Gemmobacter sp. 24YEA27: one gene and its partner. The protein of the gene in region 1 interacts with the protein of each later gene in a pairwise test. Links are inferred from orthologs where the notes say so. Each region holds a gene or a part of one and is shown on either strand. Other genes may lie near its edges.

Evidence for each region. Proteins that work in one complex are often made in the same cells at the same time.
Region 2: the proteins of QNO18_RS14430 (region 1) and mrdA interact in binary tests that used the Escherichia coli proteins (3 or more experiments, as listed by UniProt). The link is inferred for Gemmobacter sp. 24YEA27 from one-to-one orthologs.

The regions. Positions count from the first base shown.
Region 1 is NZ_JASJPW010000001.1:2,893,803-2,898,951, forward strand. The notes cover bases 1,295-4,446. They hold QNO18_RS14430 (PBP1A family penicillin-binding protein), read right to left. Parts: upstream 4,073-4,446; coding sequence 1,517-4,072; downstream 1,295-1,516. Other genes in these bases: prfB (peptide chain release factor 2), read right to left, coding at 1,295-1,392; QNO18_RS14435 (N-acetylmuramoyl-L-alanine amidase), read right to left, coding at 4,358-4,446. Outside these bases: argC (N-acetyl-gamma-glutamyl-phosphate reductase), read right to left, coding at 1-80; more of prfB, read right to left, coding at 271-1,294; more of QNO18_RS14435, read right to left, coding at 4,447-5,149. UniProt on the Escherichia coli protein: Cell wall formation. Synthesis of cross-linked peptidoglycan from the lipid intermediates.
Region 2 is NZ_JASJPW010000001.1:3,473,462-3,478,422, reverse strand. The notes cover bases 1,162-4,125. They hold mrdA (penicillin-binding protein 2), read right to left. Parts: upstream 3,635-4,125; coding sequence 1,688-3,634; downstream 1,162-1,687. Other genes in these bases: QNO18_RS17250 (rod shape-determining protein MreD), read right to left, coding at 3,647-4,125; rodA (rod shape-determining protein RodA), read right to left, coding at 1,162-1,683. In the rest of the region: QNO18_RS17265 (glyoxylate/hydroxypyruvate reductase A), read right to left, coding at 1-402; more of rodA, read right to left, coding at 544-1,161; more of QNO18_RS17250, read right to left, coding at 4,126-4,186; rod shape-determining protein MreC, read right to left, coding at 4,183-4,961. UniProt on the Escherichia coli protein: Catalyzes cross-linking of the peptidoglycan cell wall. Responsible for the determination of the rod shape of the cell. Is probably required for lateral peptidoglycan synthesis and maintenance of the correct diameter during lateral and centripetal growth.

The DNA.
Region 1 (5,149 bases):
TGAGGATGGCCGGCGATCAGCCGGACAAGCTCTGCCCCGGTATAGCCGGAGGCACCGAGAATTGCGATGCGGAAGGTCATGGGCGGTATCCATCAGCAAGGGGAGATTTCTGCCCGCTTTCCTGACGTGATTTCCCGCTGTTTGCAATGCGGCATAGCGGCAAAAGCGCGGAGCCCTGCCCCGCATCCCGGAGTATTCAGATTCAAAAGGAAGGGGCAGCAAAATGCCGTATTCCTCTTGAGAAAAACACTCCCGCCGGATTCGCTGCTGTCAGCCCTCGGCGTCGGCGCGGCTCTTGCCCGCCATATCCAGCGCCAGCGTGGCCGCCATGAAGGGATCGAGATCGCCATCAAGCACGCCTTGCGTGTCCGAGGTCTCATGGCTGGTGCGCAGGTCTTTCACCATCTGGTAGGGCTGCAACACGTAAGAGCGGATCTGGTTGCCCCAGCCCGCATCCCCTTTGGCATCATGTGCCTCGTTGATCGCCGCCGAGCGCTTGTCCAGCTCCTGCTGGTAAAGCCGTGCCTTCAGCGCATTCATCGCAATCTCGCGGTTCTGGTGCTGCGATTTCAGCGAGGAGGTCACCACGATCCCGGTCGGGAAGTGGGTGATCCTGACCGCCGAGTCGGTTTTATTCACGTGCTGACCGCCGGCGCCGGACGACCGGAAGGTGTCGATGCGGATATCCTTGTCTAGCACCTCGATCTCGATATTGTCATCGACCACCGGATAGACCCACACGCTCGCAAACGAGGTCTGGCGCTTGTCGCCCGACCCGAAAGGCGAAATCCGAACCAGGCGATGCACGCCTGATTCCGTCTTCAGCCAACCGTAAGCGTTATGGCCCGAGATCTTATAAGCGACCGATTTGATCCCCGCCTCCTGCCCGGCTTCCTCTGAGAGCATCTCAACGGTGAAACCGCGACGCTCCGCCCAGCGGGTGAACATTCGCGCCAGCATCTCGGCCCAGTCCTGCGATTCCGTGCCGCCCGCGCCTGCATTGATCTCAAGGAACGTGTCATTGCTGTCGGCCTCGCCATTCAGCAAAGCCTCCAGCTCTTTTTGAGCCGCGACCTCAAGCAGCGCCTTCAGCGCATCCTCAGCCTCCGCAACCAGCGCATCCTCGCCCTCGGCCTCGCCGAGCTCGATCAGCCCGAGATTGTCATTCAGCCCGCTTTCGATCAGCCGGTAGCCGTTCAGCGCATCCATCAGCGACTGCCGCTCGCGCATCAGCTTCTGCGCCCGGGCCGGATCATTCCAGAGATCCGGCTGCTCGATCAGCGCGTTGAACTCCTCAAGCCGGTGCGGCGCCATCTCAAGGTCGATCCGCTGTGCCAGAAGGCCCAGCGACTTGCGGATCTGATCAACATTGCCTTGCGTCTCGGCGCGCATAACTCACCCTCTCAATCATCGAGCGGCGTCATATCTCCTGGGGCTCTCCGGAACAAGGGGCCTGTGCGCGCGCCCCATGCGACACCACCCCGAGGCGCGGCGCCCGGCGCGCGCGCCTGCCAGGTCAATAGAGCCCGCCCGATGACACCGTGCCGAAATCCGCCTTGCCCGGGATCACCCGCGTCTCGCCCGTCGCGGTTGTGACCGAAGCCGAGCCGCTTTCCGTCTCGCCATAGGCAAACAAGGGCAGGTTCTGGCCCATTTCGAAGCCGCCATCCACCATGGCGCCCAGCCCGAAATCGACATCCGTGCCCTCGCGGAAATATTCCGCCACCACATTCGCGCCCGAAGCATCATCTGACAGCCGCGCGCCGGTGAACCGGTCGATCTTCACGAAATAACCCCCCGGCGGCACTTTGAATTTCGAACCGCCGTATTTCTTCACGACCTCTTTCATGAAATCCTGGAAGACCGGCACGCAAAGCGTCCCGCCATAGGCGCGCGAGCCAAGCGTCCGCGGCTGGTCAAAGCCGATATAGCAGCCCGCCACAATGTTCGACGTATAGCCGATGAACCAGACATCCTTGGCGTCATTGGTCGTGCCGGTCTTGCCCGCCACCGGCACCGGCAACCTGACCCCACTGCCCGAGCCGCGCTGCACCACACCTTCCAGCATCGAGGTCAGCTGATAGGCGGTGATCGCATCCATCACCCGCTCGCGGTTCGAGGTGATCTTCACCCCGTTGCCCCGGGGAAGATCACCGGCGCCGCAATCCTCGCAAGAGCGTTTGTCATGGCGGTAGATGGTGCGCCCGTAGCGGTCCTGCACCCGGTCGACCAGCGTGGGCTCCACGCGTTCGCCACCATTGGCGAACATCGCATAGGCCGCCACCATCTTGTAAAGTGTGGTCTCCTGGGCACCGAGGCTGTTCGCCAGATGCTGGCCCAGCCGGTCATAGACGCCAAAACGCTCGGCATAGGCCGCGACCGTCGACATCCCCACTTCCTGCGCCAGACGAATGGTCATCAGGTTCCGCGATTGCTCGATCCCGGTCCTCAGAGGCGTCGGTCCGTAGAATTTGTTCGAGGCATTCTTGGGAGTCCAGAGCCCCTGCGGCGTCTCGATCTCGATCGGCGCATCGACCACGATGGTCGCGGGCGTATAGCCGCTGTCCAGCGCCGCCGCATAGACGAAGGGCTTGAACGAAGAGCCCGGCTGGCGTTCGGCCTGGGTGGCGCGGTTGAACACCGAATACTGATACGAGAACCCGCCCTGCATCGCGAGGACCCGGCCGGTATTCACATCCATCGCCATGAAGGCGCCCTGCACTTCCGGCACCTGGCGCAGGGTCCAGCGGATGAACGCGCCATCCGCATCCTTCACCATGCGGCGCACCAGCACCACATCCCCGACCTCGACCAGATCCGAAGCGCGTGTCGCCTTCTTCCCAAGCTTGCCATCGGCCAGGCGCTTCCTGGCCCAGCTCACGTCATCGGCCGGAATATCGCCGGTTTCCGCCACTCCCTCGATGCCGATCGTGGCAGAGCGCTCGCCCAGCGAGAGCACCACCGCCGGATACCAGCCCTCGATATCGCGCGACACATCCGTCGCACTCAGCGCCGCGCGCCAGTCTTCCTCGCGGGACAGCTGATCGGCTGCGATGGTCTTGCCGGTGCCGCGCCAGACCCCGATGCCACGGTCATATTTCTCCAGCGCCTTGCGCAAAGCCGCCTGGGCGATCTCCTGCAATTCCTGGTCAATGGTGGCGCGGATCGTCATGCCGCCTTCAAAGAATTCCTTGCGCCCGAAATCCCGCGACAGCTGGCGCGAGACCTCTTCGGTGAAATAGGTCCGCCCGGGAAGCTCTTGCCGGAAAGACGGAAAATCACCGTTCTGCACGGACAAAAGCGGGGCCTCGCGTTCGGATTTCCAGCTGGCCTCGTCGATATAGCCATTGTCCCGCATCTCGCGCAGCACATAGTTGCGCCGGTCGATCAGCTTCTGGCGATTGCGCACAGGGTGGAAATCAGAGGGCGCCTTAGGCATCGAGGCAAGCGTCGCCGCCTCATGTGGTGACAGCTCGGTCAGGGATTTGTTGAAATAGGTCTGGGCCGCTGCTGCGACACCATATGAATTCTGCCCGAGAAAGATCTCGTTGAGATAGATCTCGAGGATCCTTTCCTTTGACAGCGTCTCCTCAAGCCGTGTGGCGAGGATGATTTCCTTGATCTTGCGCTCGACCCCGGCGGCGCCCTTACGGGTCCCGTCGAGCAGCATGTTCTTCGCCACCTGCTGCGTGATGGTCGAGGCGCCGCGCACATCCTGGCCGCGCGATCTGACCGCCTCGGAAAAGGCGGCGAGCATACCGCCGGCATCATAGCCCTGATGGCTGAAGAAATTCTTGTCCTCGGCCGAAACAAAGGCCTGCTTCACCAGATCGGGAATATCCTCGGCCGAGACAAACAACCGGCGTTCATCGGCGAATTCATCCAGAATCCGCCCCTCACCGGAATAGATCCGGCTGATGGTGGCGGGGGCATATTTCGCAAGGCTCTCATGGCTCGGCAGATCGCGCGAATACATCCAGAAAATCGCGCCAACCGTCAGGGCACCAAAGAAGATGCCAAGCGTGACAGCTGAAAAGATAGCCCCAAAGAAAGAGGCGATGAATCGCAACACTGCTCTGATCCCCGGATGATGCTGCCTTTCCCTATATCAGACGCGCCCCCCCGTCAAAACCCTGGCCATCACCAGATCGTCACCCCGGCGGAAACCGCCCGACCGAACATACCTGACCGAACAGGCCCGGGGAACCTCACCAAAGCGCCAGACATCGCGCTGCATTTTCTGTCACTAAATATCCCGGGGGAGTCATGGCTCCGCCATGACGGGGGCAGCGCCCCCTGCCCGGCCCGCCACTGCACGCGGCCCCCGTCCAGCGCCGCCCTCAGTCCAGCGCGGCCCTCAGTCCCGCGCCGCCCGCAAAGCCGCATCTTCCTTTGCCCAGGCAAGGATCCCGTCCCGCATCGCCGCGGCCATCCTGGCCCGCCATTCCGGATCGGTCAGCCGTTTCAGATCCCGCGCCGAGGACAAAAAGCCCAGCTCCACAAGGACCGAAGGAATATCGGGGGATTTCAGCACCGAGAAGCCGCCTTCCTGATGCGGCTTGCGATGCATCCTGAGATCCGCCCCCTTTATCGACGCCTCCAGCGCCGACACCAGCCGGTCGATCCTTGGCTTTGTCTCGGTCCGTGCCATGTCGATCAGCACTGTCGCCACCAGATCGTCCTGGGCCGAAAGATCGATCCCCGCCAGCAGATCGTCACGCTCATGCCGTTCGGCCAGCGCCTCCGCCGCGGCATCGCTGGCCGCATCTGAGAGGGTGTAAAGCGTCGCGCCATGCGCCTCGCCCTCGGCCAGGGCATCGGCATGGAGCGAGAGAAACAGATCCGCGCCCGCTGCCCGCGCCACCGAGATCCGCGTCTCAAGCGGCACGAAGATGTCTTCTTCGCGGGTCAGAACCACTTTGAACCGCTCGTCCCGCGCCAGCAATTCCTTGAATTCACGCGCGAATGTCAGCATCAGATCGGCTTCTTTATGGCCGTCGCGTTCTGCGCCCGGGTCGATGCCGCCATGACCGGGATCAAGCACCACGATGATCGACCCGCCCGCGCGCCTCGCGATCACCGGAACATCTGCAGGCACCGGCAGAGACCATTCCTCAGGCTCCGGCAGCGCGGTGATCTTTGCAAAATT
Region 2 (4,961 bases), 580 kb from region 1 along the record:
CGGGCGCTGGCGGGCGATGGGCGGGCAGGCGTGGTCCCAGACCCGGCCTGGATTGACGATATGGCGGTCCATGCCGAGATGATGGCGCAAGACGTGTCCCGTGACATATTCCACCATGCTTTCGGTCAGGCCCGGATCGACCATCCGGGTCAGCGGCTGGGTAAGGCTTTGATTGCCCACGATACGCTCGACCCCGGCCCAGAGCGACATGACCGCTTTGGCGCGGGTGAAGGGGGCGAAATCCTGCAAAGGCGAGGTGGGCGCATAGAGGATATAGTCGATCGCCGCAGGGTCATGCGCTTCGGTAACGATATCGGCGCTGATACCGGCCGCCCTTAGCGCGGCGGGCAGGAAGGGTTCATATTCATCCCAGCCGGGAGCGGAAAAGAAGATCTGTGTCATGGCCGCGAGCCTGCGTCGCGCTGCATGATTTGTCCAGAGGGGGCGCCCCTTCGGGGCGCTTTGCGCGTTCCGCGCGGTGCGTATTTAAGTCAGGAGAAAGCCCATTCCCCTTGATGCAAATACTTATCTGCTGGCTGCCGCTCAGCGCGGCCGGTGGACATGGGCGCTTTGCATCAACCCAAAGCCCACAAGGATCACCAGCATGGCCGAGCCGCCATAGGACATCAGCGGCAGCGGCACGCCGACCACCGGTGCCATGCCCATCACCATCGACAGGTTCACCGCGATATAGAAGAAGAAGTTGGCGGCGACCCCGATGATCAGGAGGGAGGAGAACCGGTCGCGGTTTTGCAAGGCCGAGATCATGCAGAACCCGATGATCAGCGCGTAAAGGATCAGCAGCGAGAAGGCCCCGACAAAGCCGAATTCCTCGGCGAGCGTAGAGAAGATGAAGTCGGTCTGCTTTTCCGGCAGGTAGTTCAGCCGCGACTGGGTGCCCTGCATGAACCCCTTGCCCGACCAGCCTCCGGAGCCAAGGGCGATCTTGGCCTGGATGATGTTATAGCCCGCCCCCAGCGGATCGGCAGAAGGGTCGAGGAAAGTGTCGATCCGGCGGAACTGATAGTCATGGAGGAGCTGCCACTCGGTGCCCCGGCTCTGGAACACTGCAACAACAGTGCCCACGACCAATCCGGTCACGGCAGCGAAATACCAGTAGCTGACGCCGGCCGCGAACATCACTGCCGCCCCCGCCATCAAGAGCATCAGCGAGGTGCCGAGGTTGGGCTGCATCAGCACCAGCACCGTCGGCAGCGAGGTCAGCAGCACCGGGATCAGCACCCATAAGGGCCGCGATACTTTGCGGATATCGAGCCAGTCATAATAGGCGGCCAGCATCAGAACGAGGCTGAATTTCATCATCTCGGAGGGCTGGAGCCGCAACGGCCCGAAATCGATCCAGCGCTGCGCCCCCATGCCCACGACACCATAGAGATCGACGATAATCAGAAGCACGAAAGAGGTCAGATAGGCGATCCCCGCCATCGAACGCCAGAACCAGACCGGCACCATGGCGACCATGAACATCAGCACCATGCCGGCGGCAAAGACCTGGGCCTGGCGCCGGGCCCAGAGGTTGAAATCCCCGCCCGCCACCGACCAGAGCATCAGGATCCCCACCGCCGAGACCGCCGTGACCAGCACGATCACCTGCCAGTTCAGGTAAAGCACCTTGCGGATGCCGGTCGGGGCCTGTTTCAGGCGGTTCTCGAAAAATGCCATTGGCTCAGGCCTGATCGGATTTGGTAAGGGCGCCGGTCTCGGGGTCGCGCAGCGGCAGGTCTTTCAGCATCGATTCGATCCGGCCGCGCTGGTCGGAAGGGTAGGCGGCCAGGGGCGGGCGGCCTCCGGCAAGGGCTGCAAGGATCACATCGCGCGCAACCGGCGCCGCGACGGTCGAGCCGCCGCCGCCATGTTCGATGATCACCGCCACCGCATAGCGCGGATTGTCATAGGGCGCATAGCCCACATAAAGCGCATGGTCGCGCCTGCGCCAGGGCAGTTGTTCGTTGCGGATCACACCCTGGCTGCGCTCGGCTGCGCTGATGTTGCGGACCTGGCTGGTGCCGGTTTTGCCGGCAAGGATCATGGTCGGGTCGACGATCCGGGCCGAGCGCGCGGTGCCCGCCTGGCTGTTGACCACATCCCACATCCCCTGTCGCATCGCCGCAAGGTGGCGTTCGTCAATCCCGAGCGATGCCGGTTCAGGCGCGGCAATCTCTTTCCCGTCGATCATCCGCACCAGGCGCGGCTCTACCGCGCGGCCCGAGGCGATCCGCGCCGTCATCACCGCCAGTTGCAAAGGCGAGGCCAGCACATAGCCCTGACCGATCGAGGCGTTGATCGTGTCGCCGATCCGCCAGTCCTGGCCGTAGCTTTCCTGTTTCCAGGCGCGGTCGGGCATGGTGCCCGGCACAATCGCCGACATCGGCAGCTCATGGCGGCCCCCCAGCCCGAGACGGCGGCCCATCTCGGCCATCTTGTCGATGCCGACCTTTTGCGCGATGTCGTAATAATAGACGTCGCAGCTTTTCTGCAGGCTCTGGGTCAGCGACAGCGTGCCATGGCCGCCCCGGCTCCAGCAGTGGAAGCGGCGGCCGCCGAATTCCAGATAACCCGGGCAGCGCACCTTATGGCCAAGGTCAATCGCACCGGAATCAAGCGCCGCCAGCGCGGTGACCATCTTGAAGGTCGAACCGGGCGGATAGGCGCCCGAGACCGCTTTATTCGCCAGCGGCCGGTGGTCGTTTTCGGTCAGGCTGGCATAATCGGTATGGCTGATGCCGCGCACAAAAAGGTTCGGGTTGAAAGAGGGCGCCGAGGCGCAGCACAAGAGATCGCCGTTCCGGACATCCATCACCACCACGGCGGCGCTCTCGCTGCCCAGACGGGCCTGGGCGAAATTTTGCAGATCGGCGTCGATGGTCAGGCGGATATCGCCGCCGGCGACACCTTCCTCGCGGCCAAGTTCCCGCATCACCCGGCCAAAGGCGTTCTTTTCCACCTGGCGGGTGCCGGCACGACCGCGCAGCACCTTCTCCATCCAGCGCTCGGTCCCGATCTTGCCGATCTGGAATTTCGGCAGTCTGAGGATCGGGTCGGGATCCTCCTGCTCGTCGAGATCCTTTTGCGACACCGCGCCGACATAGCCGACGATATGAGCGAAATCATAGCCGCGCGGATAGATCCGCGACAGGCCGACCTCGGGGATCACCCCGGGCAGCGCCGGCGCATTGATCGCAACTTTCGAGAAATCGTCCCAGTCGAGCCGGTCTTTCACCACGACCTTCACATGCGCCGCGTTCTTCTTCACATCGGCCAGCGTCTGGTCCAGCTCTTCGGCGGTCATGGGGATCAGCCCGGCAAGGCGGTGCATCACCCGATCAACATCGCCCGCATCCTCGCGCGTGATCACCACGCGGTAATTCTGTTCATTCCCGGCGATCAGCTTGCCATTGCGGTCCTGGATCAGGCCGCGCCCCGGCGGGATCAGCTCGATCGAGATGCGGTTCTCTTCGGCCAGGAGCTTGAATTCCTCGGCCTGGTCGACCTGGAGATAGCGCATCCGCACGCCAAGCGCCGCCACCATCGCCGTCATGCCGCCGCCCAGCAAAAGGCCCCGCCGCGTGATGCTGCGGGCGCTGTCTTCCGCGTCTTTTTGCGTGCGTCTCATCAGGTCACCCGTTCACAACCGTCTGCCGAAATCATCCACCTCACCGGTGGCGGGTTTTCTCAGATCAAAAGCCAGGCGCGACAGGCCCACCACCAGCGGATAGGCGAGGATCGACCACAGCACCTGGACCACGGCGAATCCGAAAGGCGGCAGATCAACAAGGGTCAGCGTAAGCGCCAGCCGCTGCGCCAGCAACATCGCGATCATCAGCCCCGAGGCCAGCAGCCATTCGACGGCGAAATTCATCTCACGCGTCAGCGCATGGCGGCCGCGCAGGAATTCGGACGCGAGCACGACCAGCGCGGTCCAGAGCCCCGGCGGGCGCAGCAGCAACAGATCCTCGATCAGCAGGACCGGCGCGATCAGCCAGACCGGCAGGAAATCGGGGCGGCGCATCATCCAGGCGATGATCAGGCATAACAGCAGATCCGGCCCGGGAAACCGGCCCACTGCCGTGCTCAGCGGCAAAAGCCGCACAAAGAGAAACAGCCCCGCCAGCGCCAGGAAAAGCAGCCGGTATCCCCAGGGATCCATCTGCATCCGGCCGATCATTGTCCGCCCCCTTGCGCATCGGCGCCCTGGCCGGTGGCATCGCCGCCTTCGGCATAGCCGGATCCGGTTTCGCCGATCTCGCCGCTGCCGGTGGTGGGCTGGGTGGCGGCCTCGCGTTCACCGTCAACCGTTGCCACGGGGACCGAAGGCAGCGGCGGCGCAATCAGCTGGCCGGGGTCAAGGATCGGCTCCAGTTCATGGCTGCGAAGCACGCGCAGGAATTCAAGCCGCTGGTAATCGGCCGCGAGCACCACCCGCAGCCTGCGGTCCGATCCCATCGCGACCTGGCCGACCAGCAGGCCGGCGGGAAAGACACCACCATCGCCGGAGGTCACCACCCGGTCGCCGGGCCGGACCTCATCGGTGGTCTCGATGAAATCAAGAAGCGGCAAGGCACTGTTATCACCCGACAAAAGCGCCTTCTGCCCCGAAGGCTGAATGGTCACCGGAATGCGGCTTGAGGTGTCGGTGATCAGGATCACCCGGCTCGTGCGGGCGCCAACGCCCGAGATGCGGCCCACCAGCCCGATCCCGTCCATCGTGGCCCAGCCGTCGCGGATGCCATCGCGCTCGCCGACATTCAGCAGCACCGACTGGCGAAACGGGCTGCCACTGTCCGCCAGCACCACGCCGGTCACATGGGTCAGTTTCGGGTCGAGCCGCACATGGTTCAGATCCAGAAGCCGCGCATTCTTCTGCTCCAGCTGAAGCGCGGCCTCTTTCCAGGCCTTCATCTGCTGCAGCTCGCGCTTCAGTTCCTGGTTTTGTTCATAGA